DNA from 2 places in the Clostridium sp. JN-9 genome. Region 2 is predicted to be linked to the other one. Evidence: predicted binding sites of a transcription regulator. Region 2 holds the regulator's gene; the other holds the start of a gene.

Region 1 (6,266 bases), 1.5 Mb from region 2:
GTAGGACAGACAGGTAAGACTGTAAGACCTAATGTATATATAGCAGTAGGAATCTCAGGAGCAATCCAGCATTTGGCAGGAATGCAGGACAGTGACTATATAATAGCTATAAACAAGGATGAAAGTGCTGCAATAATGCAGATAGCAGACCTTGGCATAGTAGGAGACTACAGGAAAGTAGTACCTGAGCTAATAGCACAGATTAAAGCTGCTAAAAATTAAAAATATATATTAACATAATGTTATCAATTAAAATTTGATTTTAGGAGGGACAAATATGAAAAAAATATTTGTAATTGGTGCAGGCACAATGGGAGCTGGAATAGCTCAGGCATTTGCAGCAAAGGGAAATGAAGTAATAATAAGGGATATTAAAGATGAATTTGTAGACAGAGGATTAGCTAATATAAAAAAGTCATATGATAAATTAGTTACTAAAGGAAAATTAACTCAAAAGGATGCAGAAGCTATTCTTTCAAGAATAAGCGGAACAGTTGATATGAATTTAGCAGAGGACTGCGACTTAGTTGTTGAAGCTGCAGTTGAAAATATGAAAATTAAGAAAGAGATATTTGCAGAATTAGATAAAGTCTGCAAACCAGAAACAATACTTGCTTCAAATACATCATCACTTTCTATAACAGAAGTTGCTTCAGCAACAAAAAGACCAGATAAGGTTATTGGAATGCATTTCTTTAATCCAGCTCCAGTAATGAAATTGGTAGAGATAATAAGAGGAATGGCTACATCTCAGGAAACCTTTGATAAAGTAAAGGAAACAGCAGTTTCAATAGGAAAAGACCCTATTGAGGTAGCTGAGGCTCCAGGCTTCGTTGTAAACAGAATATTAATACCAATGATCAATGAAGCAGTTGGCATTATGGCTGAGGGCATAGCATCTGCTGATGATATAGATAAGGCAATGATGCTGGGAGCAAATCATCCAATGGGACCATTAGCTTTAGGCGATTTAATAGGATTGGATGTATGCTTAGCTATAATGGATGTATTATATAAGGAAACTGGAGATTCTAAATATAGAGCTAATCCACTATTAAGAAAATATGTAAGAGCTGGATGGCTTGGAAGGAAGACTGGAAGAGGATTCCACAATTACGCAAAATAATTTTAAAATAAAAAAACTGAGTTATAATACTCAGTTTTTTTTATAGTTATATTTATTATACTTTAATAAATAATATGTTATAATAAAATTTATCAGCTTGATAGGTTTAGCATAGATAATACAGTAGATACAGCATCTGATACTAAAAATACTATGCTGATTATAATAATAAGTTTTTGCCATAAATTTAGATTTTTCATCTTTAGGATCCTTTCAAATAATGTTAATAGATTATTATTATGTAAATGCACAAAATATTATACATAAAATGAACATTGATTTAATTGGGATCTTAATGGTAATAAACATATAAATGTTTTATAAAAAGAGAGGTAAATAGAATGGATTTTCATAGTGCAGAAAGTATTGAAAATGGTGTTAAAGTAACATCTGTGAAAAATTTTGAATTACCCCATGTATTTGATTGCGGGCAATGCTTCAGGTGGAACATGCAGGCAAATGGCAGCTATATAGGGGTGGCTCTGGGCAGGGTAATTGAGGTAGAAAAAAAGGAAAATGATTTATACATATACAATACAAGTATGAAAGAGTTCAATGAATTATGGATTAATTATTTTGATTTAAATAGAGATTATAGTGCTGTAAAAGAAACTCTCAGCAAAGACCCATTATTGCAGAAAGCAGTGGACTTCGGATATGGTATAAGGCTGCTTCAGCAGGATGAATTTGAACTAACTGTATCATTTATTATTTCATCTAATAACAGAATCCCAATGATTAAGAGAGCTATAGAAAATATAAGTAAAAAATGGGGCAGTGAGATAATTTACAAAGGTGAAAAATATTATACATTTCCAACTATACAGTCATTAAAGAATGCATCTTTAGAGGATCTGCAAAATTGCGGAGTTGGTTTCAGGGCCAGATATATAGCAGATACCGTAGAAAAGATATATGAAAGCAATAAAGAAGAGTATAAACAATTTGACTTAAAAACAATTAAAAAGTTAGATGATGATGATTGTCATAAGGCACTCCAGAATTTTATGGGTATCGGGCCTAAGGTGGCAGATTGTATTATGTTATTTTCAATGGAAAAATATACAGCTTTTCCAGTTGATGTGTGGGTAAAAAAGGCTATGATATATTTCTATATGGCACCAGATGTTTCCCTGAAAAAGATAAGAGACTTTGGCCGGGATAAATTTAGGGAATTATCAGGATTTGCGCAGCAGTATTTATTTTATTATGCCAGAGAAAATAAAATTCAGATAGAATAAAATATAATAAATTATCTATTTAGCTGTTTCATATTTAACAAATATCTGTTATAATGTATTATGTGAATTGTCATAGGACATAGAGATACTGTATTAGTAAAATGACAGACATTTTTGATACAATTAAACAAAGAAATTTGTACAATATTAAGGGTTATCTTGTATGACTTAGGAGGTTATATAATGTTTAAATTTGAGACTCAGCTAAAAAAACTTAAATACCAAGCATTAAAAGAAGTAGCACTGATGGTTAAAGAAAATAGATTAAATAAGAATGAATTAATAAAAGCACCTTATGATGTAATTAAGGGAGATAAAGCAGAATACAGATGCTGTGTATACAGAGAAAGAGCAGTCTTCTACGAAAGAGTTCAGATGGCAGCAGGATGCATGCCGGATGATAATATATTACATGACTTAGTTGAGGTAAAAGATGAGGATCAAATTATATATGTAATGCCTGCTGCCTGTGATAAGTGCCCTATTGTTAAATACTCAGTAACAGATGCCTGCAGAGGATGTATACAGCATAAATGTATGGAGGTATGTCCAGCTGGGGCAATTACAAGAGTTGCAGGAAGATCATATATAAATCAGGATTTGTGTAAGGAATGCGGAATGTGTAAAAAGGCATGTCCATATACTGCTATTGCTGAAGTTATGAGACCTTGTAAAAAAGCGTGCCCAACTGGAGCATTGGAAATTAATTCTGAAAATAAACAGGCTATGATAAAGCAGGAAGAATGCATAAATTGCGGTGCCTGCATGGCAGCATGTCCATTTGGTGCAATAGCTGATAAAAGTTTTATAATTGATGTTACTAAAGCATTAATGGATAATAAAAAGATGTATGCAGTAGCTGCTCCAGCCATAACAGGTCAGTTCGGACCAAAAGTATCTGTGGAACAGGTAAAAACTGCCTTTAAGCAGTTAGGATTTACAGATATGTTTGAGGCAGCCTGTGGTGCAGATGCTGTTACAGTGCATGAAAGCAGTGAATTTATTGAAAGAATGGAAAAAGGAAACAAATACATGACTAGTTCCTGCTGTCCTGGCTTTGTTGGATATATAGAAAAAAAATTCCCTGATCAGGCAGATAAAATATCTACCACGGTTTCACCTATGGTTGCAACAGCAAGACTGATTAAAAAAATAGATAAAGATGCATTGGTAGTATTTGTTGGACCATGTACGGCTAAAAAGTCTGAAATAAAAAGAGAGGGAATTAAAGAGTCTGTAGATTATGTAATGACATTTGAAGAGATAATGGCTCTTATGGGTGCCTTTAATATAGATCCTGAAACCTGTGAAGGAACAAAAGTTGATGATGCATCATACTTTGGAAGAGGATTTGCTCAAGGTGGAGGATTAACAGCAGCCATTGAAAATTATGTAAAAGGTAAAGAACTGCCAATTGGATTTAAACCTGTTAAAGCAAGCGGTGCGGATGAAATAAAGAAGGCAATGACTATGGGTAAAGTCGGAAGATTAGCAGGTAATTTTATTGAAGGAATGATGTGCGAAGGCGGCTGTATTGGCGGGCCGGCAACTACCATTTCTTTAATGAAAGCTAAAATAAACTTAAATAAATTTAGTTCACAGTCATCTAAAAAGAATGTATCTGAAAATGAGAAATTAAATAATTTTAAGGAAACAAATATGCAGGTATAGATTAAATTATATTTAATGCCATGTAATAGAATAAAGTTCTATTACAGGGCATTTTTTGTGTTATAATACATTTATTTATATGAATTTGCTAATAAAATCACAGCATAAATAATTAAGAATATATAATACATAATAAACGTAAGGTGATAAAATGGGTAAAGAATTTAAAAATATTTTTGCTGTCATTAAAAAAAATAAAGTGAAAATTGTTTTATGCCTGCTTTTAATTTTTTCAGCCTATGTGGCTTTTCAGTATTTCAGTAAGTATTTTTATGAATTTAGAGATGAGGAAAAAGTCAAAACAATTATAATGTCTTACGGCAAGTATAGTGTGTTTGCTTTTTTGGCACTTCAATTCTTACAGGTAGCAGTGTTTTTTATACCTGGCGAAATAATACAGATTTCAGGGGGATATATATATGGCACATGGTATGGGGCATTAATATCAATAATAGGTATTTCACTAGGAAGCATATTTGCATATTCTATCTCTCATTATTTTGGGAAGCCTTTATTAAATAAGATAGTTCACAAAAAAAATATAAGTTTTTTTGATAAGGTAAGCAATTATGGCAAAATTGATTATGTAGTTTTTTTACTTTACTTAATCCCAGGTATTCCAAAGGACGCTCTGGCATATATATGCGGAGTATCTAAAATAAATTTAAAAAAATTTATTTGCTTATCTACATTGGGAAGAATACCTTGTGTTGTTGTTTCAGCATACTTTGGAGCAAATATTAATAATGGAAAGAATGGAATGCTTATTTTTATTTCAGTACTAATGTGCCTGCTATTCTTAGTAGGAATTTACAAGGGAGATAAAATAATAAAGGGCATGGTAAGGAAAGGAAAGTAGTATAAAATCCATAAAAGTTGTCAAAAGTATTTAAATAACCATGCTTTTATTAAAAGATATATCCTAATTTTTGAATTTATTTCATATGTAAAGAAATGATTAGTAAATTAGAGAGAAAATGAAATAATAATAGTTAATAAATTATACATGCAATTAATTAGGCTAAAACAGCCAAAAACAAGTTTGCTATTATAAAGTGTATTAATTATTATAATAGTTGTATTAGCACTCAATATTAGTGAGTGCTAACAATAAAGTGATTATTATTTTTAAATATATTTAAGGAGGGGTTTAAAAATGAAGATTAGACCACTTGGAGACAGATTAGTTATTAAGAAGCTTGAGGCATTGGAAACAACCAAAAGCGGCATAGTTTTACCAGGAGCTGCTAAGGAAAAACCTCAGGTTGCTGAAGTTGTTGCAGTTGGACCAGGAGGAAATGTAGATGGTAAGGAAATAAAAATGGAGTTAAAAGTAGGAGAAAAAGTATTATTCTCAAAATATTCAGGTGATGAAGTTAAAGTTGATGGAGAAGAATACACTATCTTAAAACAAGAAAATATACTAGCAGTAATTGAAGATTAATTAAAAGTTATGTTTTAACGAGGAGGGTTTAAAATGGCAAAAAGTATTTTATTTGGTGAAGAAGTAAGAAGATCTATGCAAAATGGTGTAGATAAACTTGCTAATACTGTAAAAGTAACATTAGGACCTAAAGGAAGAAATGTAGTTTTAGATAAAAAATTTGGTGCACCACTTATTACTAATGATGGTGTCACAATAGCTAAAGAAATTGAGCTTGAGGATCCATATGAAAATATGGGAGCACAGCTTGTTAAAGAAGTTGCAACAAAGACAAATGATGTTGCCGGAGATGGTACTACTACAGCTACATTGCTTGCACAGGCAATAATAAGAGAAGGTTTAAAGAATGTAACAGCTGGAGCAAATCCAATGCTTGTTAGACAGGGAATAAGATTAGCTGTAAATAAAGCAGTTGAAGGAATACTTAAAATTTCAAAACCTGTTGATGGTAAGGAAGATATTGCAAGAGTTGCTTCAATATCAGCTTCTGATGAGGAAATTGGCAAGCTTATTGCAGATGCTATGGAGAAGGTTGGCAATGAGGGAGTTATCACTGTTGAAGAATCAAAAACTATGGGAACAGAATTAGACGTAGTAGAAGGAATGCAGTTTGACAGAGGTTACTTAAGCCCATATATGGTTACTGACTCAGAGAAAATGGAAGCTTCTCTGGAAGATGCATATATTTTAATTACAGATAAAAAGATTTCAAATATTCAGGACATATTACCATTACTTGAACAGATTGTTCAGCAGGGCAGAAAGCTGTTAATAATAGCTGATG
Region 2 (6,266 bases):
GACAACTAAAAGAAGGGAGTTTTTATGAATAAAGCAATAGGTTTATATATTCATATACCATTTTGTAAACAAAAATGTTTATATTGTGATTTTCCATCCTTTAGCGGTAAGGATGATCTTATGAAGGAATATTCAATAGCTTTAAGCAGGGAAATAGATAAAAACTCTTCTTTATTATATAAAAGCATTTTTATAGGTGGGGGAACACCCACCTATTTATCTTTAAATTCATGGGAAATCATTAAAAGCAGTATAGATAAATTACATAAAACAGATGATCTGGAATTTACAATAGAAGCTAATCCAGGAACTCTGAATAAAGATATACTTTTACTATTTAAAGACATGGGAGTAAACAGGCTCAGTATTGGATTGCAGTCCTGTGATAATAATATTTTAAAAACAATTGGAAGGATCCATAATTACAGTGATTTCATAACAGCATACGAAATGGCAGAAAAGATGGGATTTAATAATATTAATGTAGATTTAATGTTTGGACTGCCCAATCAGACCATGAAGCAATGGAAGATGACTTTAAACAGTATAGTGAAATTAGCGCCAAAGCATATATCGTGCTATAGTTTAATTGTAGAAGAGGGGACTCCATTTTATAATATGCAGCAGTCCGGGAAGTTAAATTTACCATCTGAAGAAACAGAGAGAGAAATGTACCATTATGCAGTAAATTTTTTAAGAGAAAATGGTTATAATCAATATGAGATTTCAAATTTTGCAAAAGAAAATATGGAATGCAGACATAATATAATTTACTGGGAAGCAAAAGAATATATGGGCTGTGGAAGCGGAGCACATTCTTTTTATAATGGAGAAAGGTTTAGCAATAAAGTCAAAATTGAGGATTATATTAATTCTATGAGAGAAAATAATAATGCAGTGGATGAAATATATAAAAATTTAGAGAAAGACAATATGGAAGAATTTATGTTTATGGGATTAAGAATGACTGATGGAATATCAATTGAAGAGTTTCATAAAAGATTTAATATAGATATCTTTTCAATATATGGACATATTATTAATAAATTTATAAATAACTCCTTATTAATAATGAAGAATGGAAGGATATTTTTATCACCAGAAGGTATAGAAGTATCAAATAGTGTTATGTGCGAATTTATTTTATAGTACCTGCACTATGAAGAAATAAGGAAGAATAGTTGCTTAATAAGATATAAACAAATATTAATTACTGTAAATAAATAAAAATGTAATAAATTAAATGCAAAGGGTATTGACAAATAAAAAGGGTAGTGATATTTTTTAATCATAGTAGTTAGCACTCAACAACGATGAGTGCTAATAAAGAGGTGATGGTATGGAAATGGATGAAAGAAAAATTAGAATACTTGAGGCAATTATTAATGATTACATCAAGACAGCCGAACCAGTTGGATCCAGAACCATAGCAAAAAAGTATAACTTGGGAATCAGTTCTGCAACTATAAGAAATGAAATGGCAGATTTGGAGGATATGGGATATTTGGAACAGCTGCACAGCTCTTCTGGAAGAAAGCCTTCAGATAAGGGGTATAGACTTTATGTTGACAAATTGATGCGCATTCAGGAATTGTCACCTCAGGAAGAGCTTTTAATAAAGAGCCATGTTTTAGATGCTGCACTTTATGAAGCCGATAAAATGATAAAACAGGCTACGTTGTTATTATCTGAATTAACAAAACTAACCTGTATAGTTAAAGCTCCTTCTGTAGGAAAAAGCTGTATAAAGTCTATGCAGCTGGTAAGTTTGGACAACTATAATATGCTGCTGTTAATAGTTACAGACAGCGGTATTATAAAAAACAATATAATAAAGATTTCAAAGAAAACAAATGCAGATAAGCTGCTTAAATTCAATAACATTTTGAATGACAGATTAAAAGGATTATCAATTGAAGAGATAAACTTAGAGGTAATTAACAATCTAAAAAATGATTTTGCTGGGTATGAGGATATTTTTAATTCTATAATACCTGCATTATATGAAAGTCTAAACATTTCGGATAATTCCAATATATATATGGAGGGAACAACAAATATATTCAATTACCCGGAGTATAATAATATTACAAAAGCTAAGGATTTTCTTTCCATGCTTGAAGATAAAGTAAAGGTAAGCGGTTTGCTTAGTTCAAACTCTAAAATTTCAGTTAAGATTGGAGAGGAAAATCCTGTAGAGGATGCAAAGGAATGCAGTGTAATATCTGCAATATACAGTTTAGGGGATAGACCATTAGGCTCAATTGGCGTTATTGGACCAACCAGGATACCCTATTCTAAGATAATAACTATAATAGCTAAAATAGTTAAAGAAATTAACGATGGATTATCAAATGTTTACTTTGATGATAGATGACTTTGTAAAACACAAAATTTAAAATGCGCATAGCTTGAATGGAGGAAGGTTGAATGGAAAACAAAAAAAAAGTAAATGTCCCAAAGGACGAAGAAGCAAATATTCCAAAGGATGAAGAAACAGATATACCAAAGGATGAAGAAGATATGCCAGAAAATAATGAAGCAGAACATGAGGTAAATGATACAGATAATCATCAGAAAACAAATGAAGTATTAGAAGATAAAGACTCAGAAAATGAAGAGGAATTAAAACACAGGGATAATATTATAACTGACCTTACAAAAGAGAATTTAAAGCTTAAAGATGATAATGAGAAAATTAATAATGAATTAGAAGCTTTAAAGGAAAGACTGGTAAGAAATTCAGCAGAATACGAAAACTATAGAAAAAGAACAGCTAAGGAAAAAGAAGGAATCTATACGGATGCCTGCGAAGATATACTTAAATCATTTTTACCAGTGCTTGATAATTTGGAAAGAGCCGTTTCTGCAGAGGGAGATTTAGAATCATTGAAAAAGGGTGTTGATATGACTTTGAAACAATTTAATTCAGCACTTGATAAATTAGATGTAGTTGAAATACCTTCAGAAGGCGAATTTGATCCAAATTTTCACAATGCAGTAATGCATGTTGAAGATGAGAATCAGGGTAAAAATAAAATAGTTGAAGTATTTCAAAAGGGATATAAAAGAGGAGATAAGGTATTAAGATTTAGTATGGTTAAGGTTGCAAATTAATATATAATTTTATATTTTATAAATTTGAATAATAACGAAATATTTCTTTAATATTAGGAGGGAAATAATAAAATGTCAAAGGTAATAGGTATCGATTTAGGAACAACAAATTCATGTGTAGCAGTAATGGAAGGCGGGGATCCAGTTGTAATCCCTAACTCTGAAGGAGCCAGAACAACCCCATCAGTTGTATCATTTCAGGCAAATGGGGAAAGATTAGTAGGTCAGGTTGCAAAAAGACAGTCAATAACAAATCCTGACAAGACAATAATGTCTATAAAGAGACATATGGGAACAGATTACAATGTAACAATTGATAATAAAAAATACACACCTCAGGAAATATCAGCAATGGTATTACAAAAACTTAAAACAGATGCTGAGGCTTATTTAGGAGAAAAAGTAACTCAGGCAGTAATTACAGTACCTGCATATTTTAATGACAGTCAAAGACAGGCAACAAAGGATGCCGGTAAAATAGCCGGACTTGAAGTGCTGAGAATTATAAATGAACCAACAGCAGCATCACTTGCTTATGGACTGGATAAAATGAATAAAAGCCAGAGGATTTTAGTTTATGATTTAGGCGGTGGTACATTTGATGTTTCTATACTTGAATTAGGTGATGGTGTATTTGAGGTTAAATCAACAAATGGTAATACAAAATTAGGCGGAGACGATTTTGATCAGAAAGTAATGGATTATATAGCTGAAACATTTAAATCTGAAAATGGAATTGATTTAAGAAATGATAAAATGGCTCTTCAAAGATTAAAAGAAGCTGCAGAAAAAGCTAAAATAGAGCTTTCTTCATCAATGCAGACAAATATTAACTTACCATTTATTACTGCAGATGCAACTGGTCCAAAACACATTGATATGAATTTAACCAGGGCTAAATTTAATGAATTAACACATGATCTGGTTGATGCAACTACTGAACCAATGAGAAAGGCACTTTCGGATGCCGGATTATCAATGAATGAAGTAGATAAGGTAATTTTAGTTGGAGGTTCTACAAGAATTCCTGCTGTACAGGATGCTGTAAAGAGCTTTACAGGTAAAGAGCCATCAAAGGGTGTTAACCCTGATGAATGTGTTGCTGTAGGTGCTGCAATACAGGCTGGTGTATTAACTGGTGATGTAAAAGATGTTTTACTTCTTGATGTAACACCTTTAACACTGGGAATTGAAACTTATGGTGGAATAGCTACTCCATTAATAGAAAGAAATACAACTATACCAACAAGAAAGAGCCAGGTATTCTCAACAGCTGCAGATGGTCAGACTTCCGTTGAAATACATGTAGTTCAGGGTGAAAGACAAATGGCTGCAGATAACAAGACATTAGGAAGATTTACTCTTTCAGGAATAGCTCCTGCACCAAGAGGAATTCCACAGATTGAAGTTACATTCGATATAGATGCAAATGGTATAGTAAATGTTTCTGCTAAAGATAAGGGAACAGGAAAAGAAGCTAATATTACTATTACAGCATCAACTAATTTAAGTGATGATGAAATAGATAAGGCTGTTAAAGAAGCTGAAAAATTTGCAGAAGAAGATAAAAAGAGAAAAGAAGGTATAGAAGTTAAAAATAATGCTGATCAAATGGTTTATCAGTGTGAAAAAACATTAAAGGATTTAGGAGATAAAGTTTCTCCACAGGATAAAACAAATATTGAAGATAAGATTAAAGCCGTTAATGCTGTAAAAGACGGACAGGATCTTGAAGCAATAAAGAAGGCTACTGAAGAATTAACACAGGCATTTTATGCAGTATCATCAAAGATGTACCAGGCTGCCGGAGCAAATGGCGCAAATGGTGCTGGAGCAGGTGCAGGTGCTGGAGCTGGTGCAGGTTTCGATCCAAATAACATGGGTGGAACAAATGCAGGAGCAAACAATGATAAAAAAGATGGTAATGTAGTGGATGCCGACTTTAAAGTAGATGATGACAAAAAAGACAATAAATAATAATGACAAATTCAATGTTTAGTATATAATATATATTATGAGATTAAGGGAAGGGTATATCTACTCCTCCCTTAATTTGAGTAGATAACAGCACTATAACTAGGAAGTAAGAACTAAGAACTAAGAAGTAAAAACTGTTAACTGTTAACTCTTAACTGTTAACTCTTAACTGAATTAAAGGGTGGTGAATAAAGGGTGGCAAACAAGGACTATTATGAAGTATTGGGACTTCAAAAGGGTGCCAGTGATGATGAAATTAAAAAAGCATTTAGAAAATTAGCATTAAAATACCATCCAGACAAAAATCGAGGAAATAAAGAGGCTGAAGAAAAATTCAAAGAGATAAATGAGGCTTATCAGGTTTTATCTGATCCTCAAAAAAAGGCACAATATGATCAGTTTGGAACAGCAGATTTTTCCGGCGGTGGTGGATTCGATGCCTCCAGCTTTGATTTTTCAGATTTTGGTGGATTTGGTGATATATTTGACAGCTTTTTTGGAGGCGGTTTCTCAGGCGGCGGACGAAGAAGAAAGAATGGCCCTGAAAGAGGCGCAGATCTTGAATATACTATAACTTTAAAGTTTGAAGAAGCTGTTTTTGGCACCGAAAAGGAAATATCAATTAATAGAAGTGAAACTTGTGAAAAGTGTCATGGAACAGGAGCTAAAAATGGAACACATCCAAAGACCTGCGATAAATGCGGAGGAACAGGTCAGGTAAGAACTCAAAGAAGTACACCATTTGGAAACTTTGTTAATATGACAACCTGTGATAAATGCGGAGGAAAAGGTACAATAATATCAGAACCTTGTCATAGCTGTGGTGGAACAGGTAAAGTAAGAAGACAAAGAAAAATAAAAGTTAATATACCAGCAGGTGTAGATACAGGTAATGTTATGCCTTTAAGAGGTCAGGGAGAACATGGAAATAATGGAGGACCTGCAGGAGATTTATATATAAATATCAGAGTTTTGCCTCATGCTGAATTTAAGAGAAAAGGATCTGATATTTATATTGACAGACATATTGGTTTTGCACAGGCTGCACTAGGTATGGAACTCAGTGTACCTACCGTAGATGGTGATGTGAAATATACAGTACCTTCCGGCACTCAGCCTGGAACAATTTTCAGATTGAGAAACAAAGGTGTTCCAAAGGTTAACAGCAAAGG

The links. Region 2 encodes HrcA, which represses chaperone genes, less so after heat shock. Its sites were predicted from a motif close to TGTTAGCACTCNNNNNNNNNGAGTGCTAACA; they were not measured.
Region 1: EQM05_RS02965 (co-chaperone GroES) is a predicted target of HrcA. The motif match lies at 5,118-5,148, and genes of this name have one in related genera.

Annotation. Positions count from the first base shown of each region.
Region 1 is NZ_CP035280.1:618,438-624,703, forward strand. Features, by position in the region: gene EQM05_RS02940 (electron transfer flavoprotein subunit alpha/FixB family protein) at 1-222, shown strand, start outside; gene EQM05_RS02945 (3-hydroxybutyryl-CoA dehydrogenase) at 278-1,126, shown strand; gene EQM05_RS02950 (DNA glycosylase) at 1,468-2,367, shown strand; gene EQM05_RS02955 (4Fe-4S dicluster domain-containing protein) at 2,551-4,038, shown strand; gene EQM05_RS02960 (TVP38/TMEM64 family protein) at 4,190-4,897, shown strand; gene EQM05_RS02965 (co-chaperone GroES) at 5,195-5,482, shown strand; gene groL (chaperonin GroEL) at 5,516-6,266, shown strand, end outside.
Region 2 is NZ_CP035280.1:2,334,196-2,340,461, reverse strand. Features, by position in the region: gene lepA (translation elongation factor 4) at 1-9, shown strand, start outside; gene hemW (radical SAM family heme chaperone HemW) at 25-1,149, shown strand; gene hrcA (heat-inducible transcriptional repressor HrcA) at 1,346-2,377, shown strand; gene grpE (nucleotide exchange factor GrpE) at 2,431-3,117, shown strand; gene dnaK (molecular chaperone DnaK) at 3,190-5,094, shown strand; gene dnaJ (molecular chaperone DnaJ) at 5,290-6,266, shown strand, end outside.